3 regions of the Shewanella sp. LZH-2 genome follow, and region 3 is predicted to be linked to each of the others. Evidence: predicted binding sites of a transcription regulator. Region 3 holds the regulator's gene; each other region holds the start of a gene.
What was found. The regulator LexA, encoded in region 3, represses DNA repair genes until DNA is damaged. The targets are predictions, from matches to a motif close to TACTGTATNNNNATACAGTA.
Positions count from the first base shown of each region.

Region 1: the regulator LexA is predicted to act here: its motif matches at 4,370-4,389, upstream of recG (ATP-dependent DNA helicase RecG).
Region 2: the regulator LexA is predicted to act here: its motif matches at 5,503-5,522, upstream of umuD (translesion error-prone DNA polymerase V autoproteolytic subunit).

Region 1 is NZ_CP069350.1:379,587-387,810, forward strand. It holds gene JM642_RS01865 (lysophospholipid acyltransferase family protein) at 1-109, opposite strand, end outside; gene JM642_RS01870 (beta-ketoacyl synthase chain length factor) at 102-842, opposite strand; gene JM642_RS01875 (DUF3014 domain-containing protein) at 1,209-2,102, opposite strand; gene recG (ATP-dependent DNA helicase RecG) at 2,278-4,353, opposite strand; gene JM642_RS01885 (ABC transporter substrate-binding protein) at 4,709-5,767, shown strand; gene JM642_RS01890 (GGDEF domain-containing protein) at 5,781-7,619, shown strand; gene JM642_RS01895 (YkgJ family cysteine cluster protein) at 7,723-8,136, shown strand; gene JM642_RS01900 (transporter substrate-binding domain-containing protein) at 8,099-8,224, opposite strand, start outside.
Region 2 is NZ_CP069350.1:2,391,676-2,399,899, forward strand. It holds gene JM642_RS10655 (MFS transporter) at 1-1,385, shown strand, start outside; gene JM642_RS10660 (glucan 1,4-alpha-glucosidase) at 1,515-4,031, shown strand; gene JM642_RS10665 (hypothetical protein) at 4,296-5,438, shown strand; gene umuD (translesion error-prone DNA polymerase V autoproteolytic subunit) at 5,540-5,947, shown strand; gene umuC (translesion error-prone DNA polymerase V subunit UmuC) at 5,944-7,218, shown strand; gene JM642_RS10680 (TonB-dependent receptor) at 7,673-8,224, shown strand, end outside.
Region 3 is NZ_CP069350.1:4,431,750-4,439,973, forward strand. It holds gene plsB (glycerol-3-phosphate 1-O-acyltransferase PlsB) at 1-1,766, opposite strand, end outside; gene lexA (transcriptional repressor LexA) at 2,052-2,672, shown strand; gene JM642_RS19435 (SulA-like leucine-rich domain-containing protein) at 2,669-3,181, shown strand; gene coxB (cytochrome c oxidase subunit II) at 3,587-5,128, shown strand; gene ctaD (cytochrome c oxidase subunit I) at 5,138-6,730, shown strand; gene JM642_RS19450 (cytochrome c oxidase assembly protein) at 6,732-7,313, shown strand; gene JM642_RS19455 (cytochrome c oxidase subunit 3) at 7,310-8,185, shown strand; gene JM642_RS19460 (DUF2909 family protein) at 8,214-8,224, opposite strand, start outside.

The DNA of each region.
Region 1 (8,224 bases), 580 kb from region 3:
AACTGACGCCACCGAGCCAACGGGGAATATAGTTGATTCCCGTGCGGCGTTTTTCGGGCAGCGTATAAGCGACATTGAACTGTGCACCCTGTGGAGCGGGATTAGCCATGTTCTACGCTCCAGTGCCAATGGGATAAACAGCCAGCAATGTTTTGTGAGGTCGCTAGAGCATGGATCAACATGCCGTAGGACAGCGCAGGAGTAACTTGTTGCTGTGCTTGAGTCAGTTGGCTTAGCGTGAGCTTTACGGACGAGCGATGACAAGCGGGCGCGAGGGTAAAACCTAAGGCTAAGGGGAGTTCATACTCTTGGGTAAACTCATCGTATACCGGCGGCACAGGATCATCGCCAAAGATCAGTAATAACGGCTCTGCTGATTGATGTAGCTGGGCGAAAGCTTCCACCATGGCTTGGGAAAGGGTTTCAGTGCCTGCGGCAATTGAGGTCGAAGGAGCGGTGTTATTGTGTAAAATGCCAAAAATACCACTGCCAGTGTTATGCACGGATTGACTAAAACCCAAGGGAGAAAGCGGTTGCTTAGCGATAATATCTTCGAGTAAGCCAATAGTGCGATGCAGTTCGCCGTGGCGGGAAGCAAATATCGAACGGCAGTTTGGTGGCGTATCACATTGAAAACTGACATCCAGCATCATTTTTGTTAAACGGCTAAAGCGTCTACGCTGCATGGCTGGCACTTGGGGAAGTGCCGGAGATATGCTGTCAGTGGGTGAAGCCTCTTTGGTCGTTTCAGCCGAGTGCTTGCACCAAGTTTGCCAGTCATCATGCTGCTGATAGTTTGGAGCCCACGCCCCCCAAGAGAGGATGCTGAATCTGAGTTGCACTACTTTGCCTCGACACTATTTAAAGCTGTCTTAGTTATCCCTAACTAAGCGAAAACATTAATGAATTGACTGGCTTATCGCTGTTTGCTCGTTGGATGAACGAACACAATTCCCCCATTTATTGAACGGCACATTCTACACTAAGTCCTTAGTTTTAATGAAGTCATTTGCATATGCAAGGTTAATAAAATGCAATGAAATTTCGCTTTGTCACTGTTGGCTAACATAGTTTTCAGAACGGGATAAAGACAGGGAGTGTAGACTAAGTGGCTTAACCTCAGTTGAACAGGCTCTGATATCAATAGTAAACAGACGCTCGAGGCGCCTGTTTATTATTAATAATGCCACTATTGATTGAATATCAATCTATTGTGCGAGTTGGCTTTCCATTTTACGCAGTGCAGTTTTCACTTTACGAGTGTTCTCTGGTCCCATACGAACAAGCAGTTTTTGGGCACTGGGTAAGGCTTCCAAATTGGGATCAACGAAGCGATAGTTGACGCTAATTGAACTCAGCTCAATGGGCTCTTCAATAATTGGCGCTGCGAGCATTACCTTAATTGCTTGTAGCATTCTGTCATTGAATTTGGCATTGCTATAACCCAGTTCAGCGAAGGCTTCATCAAATAGCGGAGTGAGTTGCTTGTAGGTGTGCATTAAGCTTTGCTCATCCATATTGGCAATGACGGTCGCGTAGGCATCGTATCTGTGGTAACTCTCTGGATTTAAATACACTTTGTTAGTGATTTCCGCCACGGTAAAGAGTTTTTCAGGGCCCTTAATTGGGCTGACTTTGCGGGTCAATTCGCCCTGCGCCAAGTTATCCACGAAGACTACAAACTGACGGATCAAATCTTGTGTGACTAAGGATGAACCTACGACATTATTACTGATAAGTGCCAGTGCTTTTTGATGCACAAAAGCATCACTCTCAGGCAAGTTTGGCACCGTTTCTACGGGCGCTTGAGGCTCAACGGTGGTGGTTGAGTCAGTTTCCGTCGTGGTCGTTTGTGGTGTTACGTTTTCCACTGGAGTGGTTTCAGGCTCCGGGTTTGTTTCCAGAGTAAGTGGTTCTGACGATGGTGGCTCTGGTAGTACTATCGGTGCATTAGGAATGAGTTTGGGTGAGTCATCTTTACTATAGTAGTAATAACCTGCCGCAGAGAGCAGGATGACGAGCACAATCGCAATCAATGCAAAGCGATTACTGCTAGACGAGGTCTCTTGAGGTGTAATTCTATCATCTTGATTAACTTGCATTTTACATCCTTCGCTTCAGTGTCAAGGTAATGTGGTGAATATCATGCAGCTAACATTAAAGTGCAAGTGCCGCCTTTTAGGTTGCAAGTTCATTTTGCAAGTTTACACGCGCTTGTCCATAGCGGTTAGCTGAACAGGTTGAATTTATTTTACCTTGAAGGGGTTAGCTTAAGGTTTACGCTTGAACATATTGTTGCCTATGCCCAAGCCAACGATGAATAATGGCATCAACCGCATCGGGTGCTTGCGACATCACATGATTCGCAAGCTTTTGGATATGCGGTATAAGCGCTTGATCTCTAACTAAATCAGCTATCTTTAGTTCGGCTAGGCCAGTCTGTTTAGTGCCTAACACTTCACCGGGACCACGTATCTCTAAGTCTTTCTGTGCGATAACAAAACCATCATTACTCTGCCGCAGGACATTCAACCGCTGACTTGCGGTTTGACTCAGTGGCGCCTTGTAGAGTAACACACAATGACTGGCTACGGCACCGCGCCCTACTCGTCCTCGCAGTTGATGCAACTGTGCAAGTCCCAATCGTTCGGGGTTTTCGATTATCATCAGGCTAGAGTTAGGGACATCGACGCCGACCTCAATTACCGTTGTTGCCACCAATAAGTTGATGGTTCCCGCTTTAAAGTCCGCCATAATTTGTTGCTTTTCAGCACCTTTCATCCTGCCGTGGACTAAACCTATGGTCAGCTCCGGCAGCGATAGTCGTAATTCTTCGGCAGTATCTTCGGCGGCTTGGCACTCGAGGACTTCGGATTCTTCAATCAAGGTACAGACCCAATAGGCTTGGCGCTTGTCCGTGATCACGCTGTTGCGGACGCGCTCGAGTACTTCATTACGGCGCGAATCGGGTATGGCGACTGTGGTGACGGGTGTGCGCCCTGGGGGTAACTCATCGATAATCGAGGTGTCGAGATCGGCGTAGGCCGTCATGGCTAACGTCCGTGGGATCGGGGTTGCCGTCATAATCAACTGATGGGGATGAAACCCTTGATTGATACCTTTTTCCCTGAGTCCCATCCGCTGGTGGACACCAAATCGGTGCTGCTCGTCGATGATAATTAAGGCGAGCCTATGGAAGATAACCTGTTGCTGAAAAATGGCGTGGGTGCCGATCACCATTTGTGCCGCGCCAGATTCAATATCCGCTAAAGATTGCGCCCGAGCTTTACCTTTAAGCTTACCCGCAAGCCAACCGACTTTTAATCCAAGAGGTTCAAACCACGCGGCAAAGTTAGCTGCATGCTGCTCGGCGAGTAATTCGGTGGGCGCCATCATGGCGACTTGATAGCCGTTTTCAATCGCTTGAAGGGCGGCGAGGGCGGCGACTAAGGTTTTGCCTGAGCCGACATCCCCTTGCACTAAGCGCATCATGGGGTGCGGTTGTGCTAAATCTTTACCTATCTCGGCAACGACACGTTGCTGCGCGCCTGTGGGTTTAAAGGGCAGTGAGGCGAGAAAAGGCTTTAGTAATTGCCCCGTGGCATGCATGGTTACGGCGGCGTCGAGATTGCTGCGTTGTCTAAGGCGCAGCATGCTCAGGTTGTGGGCGAGTAATTCTTCCTGCACCAGTCGCTGCTGCGCGGGGTGTTGACCAAGCTCTAAATCAAATTGTGAAATCCCCGCATGGGGGCGATGCAGGGTTTGCAGCGCCTGTTTTAGGCTCATGTTGTTTGGCTGCAAATGGGCGGGTAATAACTCGGTCAAGCCGCCATCTTCTAATAATTCAAGTGCCTGTTCGGTGAGCTTAATCCAACTCGCCTGTTTTAAGCCCTCGGTGGTGGGATAAATCGGCGTAAGTGTATCGCTTAGGTGAATATCCTCACCCGGATAGACGATTTTATATTCGGGGTGCACGATTTCCGCTTGATGACTTCCGCGACGAATTTCGCCATAGGCACGGATCATTAATCCATTTTGCATCGCATTGCGCTGCGCCATTGAAAAGTTAAAAAAGCGTAGGCTCATGCTGCCAGTATCGTCACGCACATTGCAGACGAGCATGCGTTTACGGCCTTGAAGGATTTGAGTCGACTGGATTTCGGCCTCAATGGTGCCGTAATTTCCGGGCATGAGTGCGGCGATGGGATAGATTTGAGTGCGGTCTTCGTAGCGCAGGGGCAAGTGAAACAGCAGATCTTGTACTGTTGTGATGCCGAGTTTGGCGAGTTTTTCCGCGACTCTTTTGGCGACGCCCTTGAGTTCGGTGATCGGAACAAGATCCAATTGCTGCAAGTCGTTAGCACTCAATCACTGTTAATTTATACATATACTAACAGAGAATAAACGTAAGGCAATCTTGGGGGATAGACTGTGGTTAAGTGCGCTATGTAAAGAGGCTGAATGAGCAATATTGGAATTAAAAATAGCCTCTTATCTTATACGTCGAGTTATCTTATTAATATTAAATGAATATTCTATAATTTCGAGCCTAAAACAGGAGCAAAAATTAATATTCTTTATTATAAAGTACACTTTTTGTTATTTTGTGGTTTAATCGAAGTGTTGGTTGCCATTGAGTTGTTTTGGTAATTATGCGGTAACAAGGTTGTGAATCGATAATAATAAAGTGACCTCTGTGATGGATCACATGCGGGGAAACACGGTCGAGGAGTACTCGCCTTTGCATCTATTATGTTTACGTTGTTTATGGATAGGCATACTGTGTTTTGCTTTGCCTGCGTGGGCTAAATTGGATGTGGTTTTTTTTAATCCAGGCGCGGTTACGGATAGCTTTTGGGGTGATGTCGATAAATTAATGCAGGTGGCTTCATCAAAGCTTGATATTAATTTGCAAATCATACATTCAGATCGCAATCACTTTAAAATGATTGCTCAATTAGAAACGTTATTAAAATCTCACCCATCACTTCCTACTCATATTATTTTAGTGAATGAGAAGCAGTCTGCGATAAAAATGTTGCAGATCCTTTATCAATATCCAATATATGTTCAATTGATTTTAAATGATATTTCTGTCGCCGAGCGAGAACACTTATTGGCAGATCCACATTGGCAAACTTATTTATTACCAGCGATTATCCCAGATAACTATGCTATTGGTGCTGATACCGCTAAAAATTTGCTAAGTCGTTTAGAAAATAAAAAGGCTAAGGTTTTATTAATCTCGGGCGATAAATCTACGCCCGCATCAGTGTTAAGAACTCAAGGCGCTAATGATTATTTCTTTATGCAACCCAATGTTATTGTTACTCAAACGGTATATGGTCAATGGCGTGAAGATATTGCTTATGATCAAACATTAACCTTGCTCAGCCGTTATCCGGATTTAACCTTAATCTGGACGGCGAACGATAAAATGGCTATCGGAGTGGTAAAAGCACTCCGCGAAAAGGGCCTTGAACCTGGACGTGATGTACTGGTCAGTTCGATTAATACTTCCCCTGAGATTTTGTCGCTCTGCCAAGAACGTAAAGTGAGTGCTCTGGGAGGTGGGCATTTTTTAGCGGGTGCTTTAGGGTTAATTCAGCTCAAACAATACCAAGAGACCCAACGTTATTCCTCCTATGAGGAGATAGAACTCTTTAGGGTACTTAATCCCGATTCAGCTTTTTATCAGAAGTTAGTTGCAAGGGATTGGGCTGGGATTTTTAAGACACAAATAGTGGATAAGTTATCAAAACAGTAATTAATAGGTATTCATGAAGCATCGTAATCATTCCATCAGTCATAGAATGACGCTCACTATTATTGGGGTGAGCTCATTTTTTGCTGTCCTGACCATGCTGGTGCAGTTAGTCTGGAATTATCAAGAAAGCATTGATAATACAACTGCCGATATTCGTGAATATTCCGAATCGATCTTACCCACTATTGCTAAGTCACTTTGGGATGTGGACCATGGTCTGTTATCTGATTTGCTTTCAGGCTTGGGCATGATGCCGATGGTGTCGAGTGTCAATTTAGAGAGTATCGATGGCGTAGCCATGCAGTTGGGCAAGGCGATTCACGCTAAGGATTACCGACAAACCCTGTTTCGTTACCCGATTATGTATCAGGAACAACAGATTGGTATGCTGACTGTCGGGCTGGATACGGACAAACTCTATTACGAATTATGGCAACAATTGATCATTATTGTCTTAGGCAATGGCCTTAAAACCTTACTGATGATTTATCTTATCCTTACGCTGGTGCGTTTATTGGTGACCAATCGTTTATCGGAATTGGAGCGGTTTGCTAACCAGATAAATCTGAATGCATTACCTAAGTTAACCGTACCCGATAGTGTGGTGAGAAATCCTGATGAAATTGGTCATGTTGCTCAATCGCTTCAGGCTATGTATCAAAGAATTCGCAACGATCTCGCGGTTAATAAACGCCAAAAGCGTGCATTGCAGCAACAGCAAAGTCAGTTAGCACGTTTAGTTGATGAGCGGACTCAAGCGCTCAATTGGCAGTCCCAAGCTAGCCAACTGTTAGCTGAAATATCATTGCAATTTTTAACAGTGGAGACCCTTAATTTAGACAACAACCTCACTGAGGTTTGCCGTAAAATCGGGCTATTATTTGATGTCGAAAGGGTAAGCCTAATAGAGTTTAGCCAACGACAGGTAAATTACCGTTGCGTTTGGTCTAGTGAATCTAATGTATCTGAAATTATTAGTATTTCTGCGGATGTTGTTACTTTGCTGGCACAAAAATTTGAGCAGGAATCGACATTAGTTATCGAGAATGTCGACTCATTGAAGCAAACATCGCCTGAAGAATACGGGTTACTTCGAGGTATTGGTATTTGCTCTATTGCCGCATTTGCCATGAAAAATGCCGATGAAATTGTCGGGCTATTATCGCTCTCAATGGTTTCTCGACCACTAAATTGGACTAAACAAAAAAAAGTGATGTTGACTCAGTTTTCCGCAGCGCTGAACGAGTTATTGCTGCGTGAAGAAAAAGAGCGACAGATGCTTAACTTACAGCAAGCACTGGTAACGGTGAATACGCAACTCAGAGTTATGGCTGAAACCGATGAGTTAACTGGGCTGAGCAATCGACGCCCCTTTACACAAACACTCGACACATTACTCCATGGCAACACAGCAGTCGGTGTGTTGATGTTGGATATTGATTATTTTAAGAGTTACAACGACAACTACGGGCATATTGAAGGCGATGCTGTACTTAGGCGAGTGGCTCAGGATTTAAAAGGCTGTGAAATTTTACCACCCAATGCGCTGCTGGCGCGCATTGGTGGCGAAGAGTTTGCAGTTGTTTTAGCGAAAATAACACCAATCCAATTGGAGGCCATTGCTACCCAACTGTGCAATCAAGTCGCTGCATTGAATATTCCGCACTTGGGTGCACCTACCGGTAAGATTACTCTTAGTATTGGTGGAGTGTATTTACCGCCGGATGCATTAAATGAACTCACCATTTCGAATGTATTACGCCGTGCCGATATCTGCCTTTATCGCGCTAAAGAGCGTGGTCGCAATACAGTGGTGATGGAGTCGCCTCAAACAGCGCTAGCTCATTCTTGAGCTTGTATTAGTCAAGCCTTGGTTCCGTCTGTGACCACAGATTTATTTCTATTTGGGGCCTGTTATAATTGCCGCCCTTTATTGTTTATCTGAAGGTTTTGGTGTGTCAAAACGGAGCAAAAATACGGTAAATTCGGTATCGATTTTTAATATTGATGATTTATCAACTTGGCAAAAATATCGCAAAGGCCTGTGTGATACCTGCCATGCAACCTGTTGTACTTTGCCCGTTGAAGTGACCGTAAGTGACTTAGTGCGCATGGGTTTGGTGGATGACTTTGAAGCTGAAGGCGATCTTAAGGCGATTGCCAAGCGCCTGCAAAAAGCGCGTATTATTGACAACTATAACCATAAAACGGCGATTTTTACCCTTGCCCGTATGGCGAATGATGATTGCCTATATCTAGATGGTAAAACTCGCCGCTGTACTATTTATCACCAACGCCCTGAAACCTGTCGTAACCACCCACAAATTGGCCCTAAAGCGAATTACTGCCCTTATCGTCCCCGTGAGTAAGTTTTTGAATATGAAATTGATAGAGGGTTTCGAGTTGATGATTCTCCTGCATCGTTTTTACCTGCCGATTAAACTCATGAGCAATCAG
Region 2 (8,224 bases), 2.0 Mb from region 3:
CCATCCTGTGGATTGCCGCACCGTTAACGGGTCTGCTGGTTCAACCTATTATTGGTTATCTGAGCGATAACACTTGGGGGCGCTTAGGTCGCCGTCGGCCGTATTTTTTAATCGGCGCTATTTGTACGACTCTTGCGATATTTGTGATGCCACATTCCCCTACATTATGGATTGCCGCAGGCATGCTGTGGATTATGGACGCCTCTATCAATATCGCCATGGAACCCTTCCGTGCCTTTGTGGGGGATAATTTACCCCCCAAGCAGCGCACCCAAGGCTATGCCATGCAAAGCTTTTTTATTGGTATCGGCGCGGTTGTGGCCTCGGCCCTACCCTATATTCTCAGTAACTTCTTTAATGTCGCCAACACCGCGCCCGCGGGCGAAATAGCCGATTCGGTGCGTTATGCCTTCTATTTTGGCGGCGCCGTGCTGTTTCTCAGCGTTGCCTGGACAGTGATCTCCACCAAAGAATATTCCCCCGATGAACTTGCCGCCTTCCATGGCAATGCTGACGCTGGCATAGATGAGCAACAATATCGCACTCGCACCCATCAGAATTATCAATTTGCCGCTATTGTTTGGATGGCTGTAGGCGCACTACTGACGCTTGCGGTGTGGACGCAGGATTTAGATAAGCAGCTGTATATTTTAACCTTAGGGATTTTTGCCTTTGGCCCATTGCAACTTTACTGCGCCCTGCGCTTAGGTAAATCAACGCCCTCACAGCGCGCGCAACTGGGTATTGTCTTTAATGTGGTCGATGATTTATTCCATATGCCAAAGGCCATGCATCAGTTAGCGATAGTGCAGTTTTTCTCTTGGTTCGCGCTCTTTGCGATGTGGATTTACACTACCTCGGCGGTGACGTCTTATCACTTTGGCAGCAGCGATGTGTTATCCCCGGCCTACAATAATGGTGCCGATTGGGTGGGTGTACTATTCGCCTCCTACAATGGATTTTCGGCCATTGCGGCGCTGTTTATTCCGCTACTTGCCAAACGGATCGGGATCAAACTCACCCATACCTTCAATATGTTCTGCGGTGGTTTTGGCTTAATCAGTTTCTATTTTATCAAGGATCCCAGCCTGCTATGGCTGCCGATGATAGGGGTGGGTATTGCCTGGGCCTCAATTCTATCTATCCCCTACGCGATGTTATCCAGCACCTTACCGCCGAAAAAAATGGGCGTGTATATGGGAATTTTTAACTTCTTTATCGTGATCCCACAGCTCCTTGCAGCCAGCGTCTTAGGCGTAATCCTCAATGGATTATTTGATGGTCAACCCATCTATGCCCTGCTCACCGGCGGCGTCCTCATGCTCTGCGCCGGGATTGCCGTGCTCTTTGTTGAGCAACCGAATACTCAGTACACTCAAGCGTAAATCGCAGATCCTACAACTCGGCACCCTTGGCGTTTGGGCAACTAAACGCCAAGAAGCATGGCCAGATAGCTTACAACAAGAATAAATCGCAATTAGCACCATCTATTGATTGGGGAGATTTTGATGAATATGGCATCGACAACAGTACCTTCACAGCAGGTTCGCAGCTTAACTGACCGCCGCAACTTAACTCGTAAGCCGATTGCGCTCGCAATTGCCGCAAGCCTTATCGGCGTTGCCAGCTTAACGGGCTGCTCACCCTCGGCCCCCAATGCAGACACATCAACACCGACCGTCACCAAAGCTACAGACGTACAAATTGCCCCCGGCGCCCCCGGCAAAGCCCCGACCTGGGCGTTCTCTGGCAAAACCGGTATCGGCACTTCCTATGAGCCTTATACTCAAGGGCAATACCAGGATAGCGCGCAAAATCCCATTAGCCGCGTGTGGTTCTCCATCGCGCAGGGGATTTTAACCGAAACCATGTATGGCCTTATTCACAACGCTCAGCTCAAAGAGTTGCAATTTGTGATCACCGGCAATGGCTTCGTCGATACCGAAAAAGACAACACTATCAGCAGCATTGAATACTTAGATACCGATGCTAACGGTCGCCCACAATCCTTGGCCTATAAGATTATCAATCGCGACGTTGAAGGTAAGTATCAGATAGAAAAACATATCTTTACCGATCCCGACCGCGATACGCTGATGATGCGCGTGACGTTTACCGCCTTTGAAGCGGGCATCACACCGCATTTATACGTTAACCCCCATATCGATAATGCGGGCGCGAATGATATGGGCAGAATCGATCATCAAGCCCTTATCGCTCGTACGGCGAATCCCCACAGCAGCGTGATGACGGTGAAATCAGATATCGATTTTGCGCAGGCGACTACCGGTTTTGTCGGTGTATCCGACGGTTTGGCCGATTTAGCCGATAACGGCAAGCTCGATACGTTGTATCAGGCCACCAGCAGCGCCGAAAAGCCTACTCAAGGCAACATTGCCTTTACCGCCAGTTATCCCGCACTCCAAGCTAATCAACCTCTTAATGTGAATTTTGCGATTGGTTTTGGCCAGGATGAGGCCAGCAGTTTAGCCAATGCCAACGCCAGCTTAACGGCGGGGTATGATGCGGTGCTGAGCCAATACAACGCCGGTTGGCACAGTTATTTACAATCGCTGCCCGCGATGCCAGCTATGGCGCAAAGCACCACAGATAATGGCAAGCTGCTGTATACCAGTGCCATGGTACTCAAGGCGCAGGAAGATAAAACCTACGCGGGCGCCCTTATCGCTTCGCTTTCTAATCCTTGGGGCGATACCGTCCCTGCTGTCACACCCAGCACGGGTTACAAGGCTGTTTGGCCGCGCGACTTTTACCAGTGCGCCATGGCATTTCTCGCCATGGGCGATACCCAAACGCCTAAAGTCGCCTTTGAGTATCTTAAAAAGGTGCAAGTGAGCGATAAAACTCCAGGCTTTAGCGGCACACCCGGTTGGTTTTTACAAAAGACCCATGTGGACGGCCAAATTGAATGGGTGGGCGTACAGCTCGACCAAACGGCGATGCCTATCATGCTCGGCTGGAAACTCTGGCAGGCAGGCGTACTCAGTCAAGCTGAACTTAACCATTGGTATCAAGAGATGTTAAAAGCTGCGGCGGACTTTTTAGTCAGCGGCGGCGAAGTCAATCTTGACTGGAATCACACCCAAATTACGCCACCAAAAACCCAACAAGAACGTTGGGAAGAACAGGCAGGTTATTCGCCCTCCACCACGGCCGCAGTGATCGCAGGCTTAGTGGCCGCGAGTGATATTGCCAAGGCAGTAAACGACAGCGATGCCAGTCAACGTTATCTCGCGACCGCTAAAACGCTTAATCAACAACTTGAAAAACACTTAGTGACGACCCAAGGTTTGCTCACGGATAGCCAAGGTATTAAGGCGCCTTATTATCTGCGATTAAGCCCCAACGGTGAGCCAAACACCGCCGAGCAACTCGCCGCCAATAATGGCCGTGCGGGATTAGATCAACGTCAGATCCTCGATGGCGGCTTTTTAGAACTGGTGCGCTATGGCGTGCGTGGCGCCACCGATAAGCTGATTAATCAAAGCCTAGCGCTGGTGGATAATACCGAGCTTGAGGACAATTTACGCCTCAAATACAACTTTATGGCAAAGGATGGCAGCAGCGTTCCAGGCTTTAGACGTTACGGTAACGATGGCTACGGTGAAGATACCCTCACTGGCGCAAACTACGCCGAATCGGGCAGTAATAGCGACAACCAACGCGGCCGCGTCTGGCCCTTCTTTACTGGCGAGCGTGGGCATTTTGAATTGGCCCTTGCCAGCGCCAAGGGAGAGCTAAGCGGTGCTCACGCACAGCAAACCAAGCAGCAACTTATCAATACCTATGTGCAAGGGATGGAAACCTTCGCCAACGCGGGTCTAATGCTCCCCGAACAAGCATGGGACGGTGTGGGTAACGCCACTCGTTACCAATATCAACTCGGCCAAGGCACTAACTCCGCCACCCCGCTCGCCTGGACCCACGCTGAATATATCAAGCTGGTACGTTCAATGAGCGATGGTCGAGTATGGGATAACTACCCTATCGTCCCAGAGGCGTTGAAATAATTTTTAAGGCTGATACCTGTGAGTAAAGCCCGCAAAACCTCAGTTTTGCGGGCTTTATGATCACAAGCGGCATATCATTCAGCACCGACTTAATACCTTTAATTTGCCCCACATCATCCATTCTGCGCACCGTAAAAGCATTCTCTGTTTTTATGTGAATACTTGTTTTATTGCCGTTACTTCAATAAAAAATTGACTTACATAAGTTCGTTAAGATGTTAAGCTATTTGGGCTTTTGTTAATTTATCGATAAATGGAGTTTTGATGAAGCCTTTAAAAACCGTAATCAAATGGATTTTGCTCACGTTATTCTTGGTGCCAGTGAGTCTTTATCTGATCCTTGCCGCCATCAACATAAAAGATAGCCCAGCTTCAGAGCAGGCCAAAACCTACCTAGACGAAATTCAAAAGAGTAATAAGGCGTTAGCCGACAACCAAGCTCAGAATGCGTATCTCTATGCACTGGGCTTTGATGTGAATAGTGGCGCCTCACCGATGGATGCGGGGATTTCTCGACTTAAAAGCATACAACAGCTTGGCATTTTGGAGCGCTCCCCAACGCTAAACACAACGCGTATAGACAAACCGCAAACCCCTTTTAACGAATGCCTTAACCGTGATGATTTTCTGTCCAGTTGTCTCCCTGTACTGACAGAACAAACGTCTTTTGGCGAACTCATCGCAACAAACGCCGAATTAATCACGCGATATAAAACATTAATTCAGTTAGATACCTGGCAAGAAGGCAGCCAATTTAATGTCTTTTTGTCTTCTCCGTCACTTTCACATCTGCTCACGGCACAAAAACTCTACTTCATCGATTTACTGGCTCACGCTCAAACCATGTCTGCGCAGCAAGTTGCCGATGTGATTAATCAAGATATGTTGTTTTGGCAACGCGTAGCAGCTAACACCCATGTGCTACTGATAAAAACCGTTAGTCAAAACGGCATCACAACAAATATGAAATTTGGCGAATTGATACTAGGCCAACTGCACCCCTCTCAATTAAGCAACGTCATCCCCACTAGCTGGCAAACGCCGTTCCCTGCTGAGGTGACTACATTTGAAAAAATAAAAATGGGTGAATGGTATTACTTTACAGCTATGGCCAAAGCATTGCAGACAATTGATGATGAAGATATCACCACAAACGTGACGCAATGGTTGCTGACACCGTTAATGAAAGATCAAGACACAGCGAATCGTTACGCGGAAATTTTAAATGGCACGACTCCTCCGCAGACTTGCCCTACTCCTTGGTCAATCGCTGACATGAGCCAATTTATATATAACCCACTTGGAAAATTTGTACTCTGCTCTGGCATTACATCATTAGACCGTTATCAACAAGATTTTGATGAGCTCGAGCCACAAAGAGCACGCTTGATCACGAGACTCCAATAGGGTGATTGTTTACTTAAGCAAATACATGACATAAACGCCTTCGACATGTGCTAAAGTTAGCTTATACTGTGCATATGTACAGTATATAGATGCATATGATCATGGTTACTCCTGAACAATCAAAAATCCAATATCCTTTCTTTAGCACATCGGTGGCGGCGGGATTTCCTTCTCCCGCCAATGATTATATTGAGCAATCGCTTGATCTAAATGAGCTTTGTATCAAACACCCCACCGCAACCTTTTTTGTCAAAGTTCAAGGCGATTCGATGGTCGATGCCGGAATTTCCTCTGGTGATATATTAGTGGTTGACCGAGCCTTACAAGCCACCCATGGAGATATTGTAGTGGCGGCCATCAATGGGGAATTTACGGTAAAGCAATTGCAATTACGTCCTGTGGTGCAATTATTGCCATGTAACCCGGCCTACAGTGCAATTCCACTCAGCCACGAGTCAGAGTTAGACCTGTTCGGTGTCGTGACTTGTGTGGTGAAAAAACTCAAATGACCGCCAACTTATTCGCCCTCGTAGACTGTAATAATTTTTATGCGTCCTGTGAGCGTATGTTTCGGCCCGATCTACAGGGCAAACCTATCGTTGTGCTGTCAAATAACGATGGTTGTGTTGTCGCGCGTTCATCGGAAGCAAAGCAATTAGGCATAAAAATGGCCGTGCCGGTTTATCAAGTGATGGAGATGATCCGCGCCCATAATGTGGCGGTATTTTCGTCCAACTATGCCCTTTACGCTGATATTTCAAATCGCGTCATGACCACACTTGAGCAGATGGTGCCTAGGGTTGAAGTCTACTCAATCGATGAGGCTTTTTTGGATTTGTCTCGGCTCGATAAATGTCAAGATATTAACCAGTTAGCCATGGATATTCGTCAACGGATCCAGCAATGGATAGGGATCAGTGTCTGCGTAGGAATTGGGCCGAGCAAAACCTTAGCCAAGCTAGCTAACTATGCCGCAAAACAGTATCCCGCCACCCAAGGCGTTGTCGATTTACGCGATAAAGAACGCCAACGTCGGTTAATGGCACTCACTCCCATTGATGAAGTTTGGGGCATTGGCCGAAAAATTGCGCAACGTTTAAAACTGATGGGCATCCATACCGCTCTACAGCTTGCAGATGCCCATCCTAAACTTATCCGAGACAATTTTTCCGTCATGGTTGAGCGAACAGTGTACGAGCTTAACGGTATTGCCTGTGATGATATTCAGCAGGTGGTAGCGACAAAGCAGCAAATAATCAGCTCGCGCTCCTTTGGCACACGTATTACCACCTTTGAGGCGATGCAGCAGGCTATCAGCGACTATACCTTTAGGGCCTGCGAAAAATTGCGAGCGGAGGGGCAGTTTGCCCGCACCTTATCGGTGTTTATTCGCAGCAGTTATTTTACGCAACATCAGCCCCAATATAGCCAAGTACTCACTGGTCATCTTGTGTATCCCAGTGACGATACCCGTGATTTTATCGAATTAGCGCAGCGACTATTGCATCGGCTTTGGCGTGCAGGTCCCGCCTATGCTAAAGCTGGCGTCATGCTAGGAGATTTTTATGCGCCGGGAGTATTTCAATTAGGCTTGTTTGACGAGGCCAAACCGCAACCTAAAAGTAAAGAATTGATGAAACTGCTTGATGGTATCAATCACAGTGGTAAAGGAAGTATTCAATTTGCAGGACAAGGACTGAATGCCGATTGGAGAATGAAGCGTGGTCAACTCTCTCCCCGCTACACTACCCAATGGAGACATATTCCGATAATAAAATAAGCCATAAGCATGAACAACGAAATAATATGCTAGAGCTGTTCCATTTGTTAAATCCGCTAAAACACAGTCAATAATGGTCTATATTTCAACATCTAATAAGATTCATGCTATTAACACCTTTAATCTTAAATTGATAGCGATCACATTATTCAAAACTGACCTAAACAAAACATTCAGCCTAAAGATTGACATTGTAAAGATGATGTTACGTTACATTGCGATACAATCTAGCCTTTTTCACATGCAGCACCGCATCTTATTACTTCAAGCCAACCTTAATTAGCTTCTGCAAGTTTACATTAGCAACATACGATTAACATAAAACAAACAATTAAGCTGTTGATATTAAAGTTGTTAATGATAGTTTTCCGACTATGGAGGGCAGTTGCACATAAAATATAAGCCTTGATGAAACCCTTCCTGATCATCACGGCATTGTTAAGGGAATGAAAATATGATTACGCAAACAACCGTTGCACGTGCGGTTCGTTTTAGTTTACTTGCTTTAGTATCAACATCTTTATCACCATTGGTTTTCGCAGCTGATGAAACCGCGGTTGCCGAGGATAAAGTTGAGCGTATCGAAGTAACTGGTTCACGTATTAAGCGTACCGATCTTGAGAATGCTTCACCTGTAGTGGTTGTCAGTGCAGCCGACATTGAAAAAGGCGGGTTTAACTCAGTCCAAGATGTTTTAGGTAACCTATCGCAAAACTCTGGCGGCTCCATGACTCAGCAAGAAGTGCATGGTTTCACCCCAGCTGCATCTGCTGTAAATCTTCGTGGTGTTGGCGCTGGACGCGTTCTCACCCTCATCAATGGTAAACGCGTACCTAAATATCCTTTTGGGGCCGGTGGTACAGATAGTTTTGTCGATACCGCAAACATTCCGTTAGGAGCGATTGAACGCATTGAGATCTTAACCACAGGTGCATCAGCCATTTACGGTTCGGATGCCATGGGCGGCGTTATCAACATTATCTTGAAAAAAGATGTTGAGCAAAGC
Region 3 (8,224 bases):
GAGAACTTGTTCAGCTCTAATCCTTGTTGTACTAAATGCTTGCCATCACCTTCGGCAACCGACGTAAACGACGTGTAAGGCACACGCTTAAGCAAGGTCAGGTATAAATCTAACTGACGCTCGAGCAAACAACGCTCTAAGGCATTTTGCTCTGACGCCAACAACACTAAACTGGTCAAGGTAATAGAGCTGGCGGCAGCGGCGTCGTTAATCCGCGTCATCACCCGATTTGCTAACACGTTCACCGCTGGAGTTAACCAAGTCGGTTTTTGCTCAGGATCATCAGCCACTTCACTGCGCCAGTTTGGTGCCGTTTCATTCAAGAAATTTTGCAATGTAATCGGCTCACCAAAGTTGACATAACCTTGGCCAAAATTACCTAATTTACGAATAGCACCAAAGACTTGCCATACAGATTCTTTCTGTTTTTTCTTACCGCTTAGCTCTTTGTGATAGGTCGCCACTTCCATCACGTGATCGTAGCCTAAATACACAGGCACTAAGGTGACTGGGCGTTCGATACCACGCAGCACACTGTTGATCGTCATAGCGATCATGCCCGTTTTAGGCGCCAATAGACGACCGGTACGAGAACGGCCACCTTCAGAGAAATACTCAACCGAATATCCCTTAGCAAACAGCTGATCGAGGTACTCACGGAACACGGCCGTATAGAGTTTGTTGCCGTTAAAACTACGGCGAATAAAGAAAGCCCCGCCACGGCGGAACAGCGGCCCCGCAGGCCAGAAGTTTAGGTTGATACCCGCAGCAATATGCGGCGGCACCATACCTTGGTAATACAGAATGTAAGATAACAGCAGGTAATCCATATGGCTGCGATGGCAGGGCACATACACAATCTCATGACCATCGTGGTGTAACTGCCGAATATGCTCGGCACCTTTGATGTTAATACCGCTGTAGAGCTTGTTCCATAACCACGTTAAAAAGCGCTCAGCAATACGTACGAGACTATCGGAATAATTTGCTGCAATTTCATCAAGATATTCAATTGCCGTTTCACGCGCTTGGGTTTCAGAAATCTTCTTGCTCGCGGCTTCTTCCTGAATCGCCTTGCGTAAGGATTCAGATTTCAGCAAGGAATGGAATAACGCCTGACGATTAGGCAACACAGGCCCCGTCATCACCTTACGTTGGCGGCGAAAATGCACTCTCGCTACTCGAGCCAATTTATGGGCAATGCCCATATCGGTACCATGTTCGTCGGCCATGTAACGCAGCGATACCGCATTAGAAAATTGCACAAAGTTGTGACGGCCCAAAAATAGGATCATCAAGCACTTACGTAACCAAGTAGGGTTCTCGCGCTCAAGCACTGCCGCCTTCATGGTGTCGTCTTCTTTACCCGGAGTACGACCCCAATACAGACTCACAGGCACCAGCTGGATATCTAACTCTGGCTTTTCCTTATGGACGGCCAACAAACGCATAAAACATTCGAGGAATGGCTCATTGCTGGCGCGTTCACCAAATAAGGGCTTACGACCTTCAAGGCATACCACCCGTGGCGCCACAACGCCATTCACCACCAGCGGCTCGTAAGGGCTTGGCAAACCAAGTTTCGTGGTGATCTCGCTTAACGCAGCAATATCACTCAGGGATTCTGTTTTCATTACATAAGCAAGCGGTCTGGAGGCATCCAGATTCAGATCGGCAAAGGGATCCTGTGGCACAACAATAGTGTGCACTAAGTGCTTTTGGATCCAACGTAATGATTTCAACCAAAGAGAGTCTTGTTTAGGCATTATTCTTATGCAATGTAAGTACGTTCATTAGCCCCATAGAATACCAGATTCTAGAGAATATACCCAAACAACCTAAAGATGCAGGATTCAGCAGCTGATTTTAATGACTTAGTAACGCACTTTAGGCAACGCCATTTATTGCTGCCGTGCAAATGGCATTCACCCCATAGATGACGATTACGGTTATTTGCAGATCTAGCTGACCAAGTTAAAAGTGGTTAATACTTGCACTACAAATAATACTGTATATACTAACAGTAACTGTATAGAAAAACAGGAAAGACCATGAGACCGTTGACGCCACGCCAAGCCGAAATTTTAGAGCTGATTAAACGTAATATTGCCGAGACTGGCATGCCACCCACTCGGGCCGAAATTGCCACCCGTTTGGGTTTTAAAAGTGCAAATGCCGCAGAAGAACACCTTAAGGCATTGGCGAAAAAAGGCTGCATCGAGATCATGCCTGGTACTTCCCGCGGGATCCGTCTCCCTGTAGAGGAAGAAGATAACCGCGAAACAGGCTTGCCACTGATTGGCCAAGTGGCAGCGGGTGAACCTATTCTCGCCCAAGAGCATGTCGAACAGTATTACCAAGTCGACCCCAGCATGTTCCACCCTGCTGCCGATTTCCTGCTGCGCGTAAAAGGCGACAGTATGAAGAATATCGGCATCCTTGAGGGTGACCTGCTTGCCGTTCATAAAGTACAACAAGCGCGCAATGGACAAGTTGTTGTTGCTCGCGTTGATGATGATGTAACCGTAAAACGCTTTGAAAAAAAAGGTAATTTAGTCTACCTACATGCCGAGAATGAAGACTATTCACCGATTAAAGTCGATTTGAGTTTCCAAAGTCTAACAATTGAAGGGCTCGCCGTAGGGGTGATCCGCAACGGAGATTGGCTATGAACAAACTATTAGGTAATGCCCCGCGTCACCCCGGTTTATGGCTCGATACGGTTCGAGATACAGAGACCGACTGGCAGCATACATCAATAGTCACTATGCCAACTCAGAGCCAAGGGCGCCAAGAGCTGACACAGCTGAGCAAACAACTTGCCCAACTGAGCCAACAGGGAAGATGGATAGTGCTCATCAACCCACCTAGTATTGGCTACAAGCAGCTATTAGCAAACGCAGGTGTGCGTATGGATCGCGTACTATTGGTTCACGCAAAAGATGAGGTCGAAACCCTTTGGGCGATGGAAAAAGCCTTAACCAGTGGCACATCTAGCGCAGTGATTACTTGGATTAACGCCCTAGATACTCGCGATAATCGTCGCCTACAAATTGTAGCAAAGAGCGCACGTGCAATGGGTATCGTGCTTGAAGGTTCAACGAATGACCAACCTTCTAGCACCAATCTCACACAATCGGCTAAATTTACTCAACCCGCATTTTTCAGCTCTGTTCATTAAAAATTTTTCACACCGTATTTAGCCTTGAAAGCCGCCTCACCTGTGAATGTGAGGCTTTTTTTTGGCAATTTTTCAGACAATTAGAAAAAGAAGTGATCTTGATCAATTTTTAAACAGCAAGTATGTTTGATTTAGGCGCACATGATATATCGCCTGTTTAGGCAGAAATATCGCGTTATTTTCGAATATCGCTCGCCCACAAAAATTGAGAATAATGGGTTTATTCAGCAGTATGTGCCAGTGTGGCTAATACCAGCAGTAACAATACTTGATCATAAGTAAGCCGCCAACGCACGTTGAAGTCAGAAACACTTTTTTGGGAACTGAAGAGTTTGCATAGAGTTGAGACTTACTGTGTTGCTCTTCTTTGTAGTTGCTATTTGCAATTAGCAGAGGAGAAGTCTTGTGAAGCAATGGTTGTATTGTTTACTCGTGGTGCTATTCGCCCCACCGTTGGCCGCAGCAGACATGCGGTTCAATATGACGCCTGGCGTAACAGAAATCAGTGGCAAGGTATACCACCTGCACATGACGATTCTGTATATCTGCTGCGCGATAGGCTTAGTGGTTTTTGGCGTGATGATTTATGCCATGATCAACCACAGAAAATCCAAGGGCGCGGTCGCGTCACACTTCCATGAGAGTACAAAAGTTGAGATCGCTTGGACGATAATTCCCTTTATCATTCTGATCTTAATGGCGATTCCGGCAACTAAAACTCTGATTGCCATGGAAGACCCCAGCAATGCCGATCTCACGGTAAAAGTCACAGGATCGCAATGGAAGTGGCATTACAGCTATTTCGATCAAGATATTGAGTTTTACAGTATTCTCGCCACACCAAGACCTCAAATCGAAGGTAGTGAGGCCAAGGGAGAGCACTACTTACTCGAGGTCGATAAGCCCCTTGTCCTGCCTGTAAATAGAAAAATCCGCTTTCTGATGACTTCTGAAGATGTTATCCATTCATGGTGGGTACCAGATTTTGCAGTGAAAAAAGATGCTAACCCAGGGTTTATCAACGAGGCGTGGACCCGTATCGATAAACCCGGCATTTACCGTGGCCAATGTGCCGAACTTTGCGGCAAAGATCATGGATTTATGCCGATAGTGGTTCAGGCACTGCCCGAAGCCGAGTTCGATGCTTGGGTTGCAGAACAAAAACAAGCTGCCAATGCCGCAGCGCAAGCCGCACAAGCCGCCTTATCACAAACACTGAGTAAAGAAGAGCTGATGACTCAGGGTGAGCAAGTTTACCTTGGTCACTGCGCAGCCTGCCATCAACCTAATGGCGAAGGTCTCAAAGGCGTATTCCCTCATCTCAAAGGCAGCCCCATCGCTACCGGGCCACTGAGCGGTCATCTTGAAATCGTGCTCAATGGTAAAACGGGTACGGCCATGCAAGCCTTCAGTAAACAATTAACGCCCCAAGAAATTGCCGCAGTGATTACCTATGAGCGTAATGCGTGGGGCAATAACACGGGGGATACGGTGCAAGCCAAAGACGTTGATGCCCATAAATCCGGTGGCACCAATAGCGAACCAGTAGCAACGACTCAGCCCCCCTCAACCACCGATGCGCCCAAAGCGGCGACAGAGCCCATCGCCAGTGTCGATCCCGCGAGTCTTCCAACGCTCAGCCATGATGAACTGATGGCCGAAGGAGAAAAGACCTATGCCACAGTTTGCGCCGCCTGCCACCAGCTAACGGGTGCAGGTATGCCTCCCGCCTTCCCCGCCCTTGCTGGTAGCGTTATTGCAACAGGCCCAGTCGCCAATCACATCGATATAGTGATGCACGGTAAACCGGGCACGGCGATGCAGGCATTTGGCAACCAACTCACGCTACAACAGCTTGCCGCCATCATTACCTATGAGCGCAATGCGTGGGGCAACAATACTGGCGATACAGTGCAACCCGCTGATATTGCTCGCCATGGACAGTAGGGGATTAAGATGAGCACACTGACTCAAGATCAAATTGCCGCCCATGATGAACACCATCACGGTGCACCTAAAGGCATCATGCGCTGGTTACTCACCACCAACCACAAGGACATTGGCACCCTGTACCTATGGTTTAGTTTCATAATGTTTTTAACCGGTGGTGCGATGGCCATGGTGATCCGCGCCGAACTCTTTCAGCCCGGATTACAACTCGTTGAGCCTAACTTCTTCAACCAGATGACTACAGTACATGGGTTAATCATGGTATTCGGCGCTGTGATGCCAGCCTTTACCGGACTAGCTAACTGGTTAATCCCGATGATGATTGGTGCGCCTGATATGGCGCTTCCACGTATGAACAACTGGAGTTTTTGGATCCTGCCCTTCGCCTTTGCAATATTGTTGAGTTCATTGTTTATGGAAGGCGGCGGCCCTAACTTTGGTTGGACCTTCTACGCACCACTCTCGACCACTTATAGCCCTGACAGCACAGCATTATTTGTATTCTCGATCCATATCATGGGGATAAGTTCGATCATGGGTGCCATCAACGTGATCGTAACCATAGTCAACCTGCGCGCTCCCGGCATGACGTGGATGAAGTTACCACTGTTCGTATGGACTTGGCTGATTACCGCCTTCTTGCTGATCGCCGTTATGCCCGTACTCGCGGGTGCCGTCACTATGGTGTTAACCGATAAGTTTTTTGGCACTAGCTTCTTCGAGGCGGCAGGCGGCGGCGATCCTGTGATGTTCCAGCATATCTTCTGGTTCTTCGGTCACCCCGAAGTCTACATCATGATTTTGCCTTCCTTCGGCATTATCTCTGCCATAGTTCCTGCTTTCAGCCGTAAACCATTATTCGGCTATGCATCCATGGTGTATGCCACGGCGAGTATTGCGATTCTGTCCTTCCTCGTGTGGGCGCACCATATGTTCACCACCGGCATGCCTGTGTTTGCCGAGTTGTTTTTTATGTACTGCACTATGCTGATTGCCGTGCCGACAGGGGTAAAAGTGTTTAACTGGGTAGCCACTATGTGGCGCGGCTCACTGAGTTTTGAAACTCCAATGCTGTTCGCGGTGGCCTTTATTATTCTGTTCACTATTGGCGGCTTCTCTGGCCTGATGCTCGCCATCACGCCAGCCGACTTCCAATACCACGATACTTACTTTGTGGTGGCTCACTTCCACTACGTGTTGGTCACTGGTGCGATTTTCTCCATAATGGCAGCGGCCTATTACTGGCTGCCTAAATGGACCGGGCATATGTACAGCGAAAAGCTCGGCCAGTGGCATTTTTGGTGTTCGGTGATTTCAGTCAACGTGTTGTTTTTCCCGATGCATTTCTTAGGTCTTGCGGGTATGCCAAGGCGTATTCCCGATTACTCGATTCAATTTGCCGATGTAAATCAAATCGTGTCGATTGGGGGTTTTGCGTTTGGGCTATCTCAGCTGATTTTCCTCGTGCTGGTGATTAAGTGTATTCGGGGCGGTGAAAAGGCGCCCGCCAAACCTTGGGAAGGCAGCGAAGGCTTAGAGTGGACCCTACCAAGCCCCGCGCCCTATCACTCTTTCACCACGCCACCCGAGGTGAAATAACATGCAAGGCCAACCCCATCAGCCCAACATCAAGTCCAACCGTAAGCTCATCAGCCTGCTGGTGCTGGGCTGCCTTGCGATGTTTGGCTTTGGGTTCGCCTTAGTGCCGCTCTACGATGTGCTATGCGAAAAACTGGGTATTAATGGCAAAACCTCTAATACTGCCAGCAGTTATCAGGCGATCACTGTGGATAAGAACCGGGTGGTAACGGTGGAGTTTATCTCGCAGGTGCAGACGGGCATGCCGTGGAAATTTGAACCACAAACGAAACGGCTCGAAGTGCATCCGGGAGAACTCATCCACACGGCATTTCTGGCGCAAAATGTTTCGAATAGAGCAATTGTGGGCCAGGCGATTCCTTCAATTTCGCCCGGCCAAGGCGCAGCTTATTTCAATAAAACCGAATGTTTTTGTTTTAACCAACAACACTTAGCCGCCGCGAGTCGCGCCGAGCTGCCGTTGATCTTCTTCGTGGATCCTCAATTACCCGAGTCTATCCACACCTTAACCCTCTCTTACACCCTCTACGACATTACCGACAAGCAGTTAGCGTCTGCCATAGAGCAAGGAGCTGCAAAATGACCACTAAACATGAGACTTACTACGTCCCCGCCCAGAGTGCTTGGCCGATTGTTGGTGCTATCGGCTTGTTTTTAATTGCCTTTGGGGCAGGACATTTTGTACATCAACTCAAATCTGGCGCTTCGGGTGGCGGTTATATTTTACTGGCAGGCATCGCCGTCATCCTGTTTATGCTGGTAGGCTGGTTTAGAACCGTGATCAAAGAATCGATGACGGGCCTCTATTCCCATCAAATGGATAGATCGTTTCGCCAAGGCATGAGCTGGTTTATTTTCTCCGAGGTGATGTTCTTTGCCGCCTTCTTCGGCGCCTTATTTTACGCCCGCATGATCGCAGTGCCCTGGCTCGGCGGCGCGTCCAACAATGCCATGACTCACGAAGTCCTGTGGCCACACTTCGAGGCCGTTTGGCCACTCGTCACCACACCAGATGGCACCAAAACCGAAGCCATGCCATGGAATGGGCTACCGCTAATCAATACCATTGTGCTGCTGACTTCCTCAATCACGCTGCATTTTGCCCATATCAGCTTAGAAAAGGGTAAGCGTTCGGCCATCACCCTCTGGCTAGGGCTCACGATTTTGCTCGGAATTAGCTTCCTTGCTTTGCAGGCCGAGGAATATAGCCATGCCTACCATGAGATGGGGCTAACGCTCACCTCTGGCGTGTATGGCAACACCTTTTTCCTGCTGACGGGTTTCCACGGCATGCATGTCACCTTGGGCACTATCTTTCTATTAGTCTTGTTTTTCAGAGTGTTAAAAGGCCACTTTAGTGCGGATAAACATTTTGCCTTCCAAGCAGGCAGTTGGTACTGGCACTTTGTCGATGTGGTTTGGCTCTGCCTGTTCGTCTTTGTTTATGTGCTTTAAATATTCGTTGAAACAATAAGTTGAAAACTTAAGGCGTGG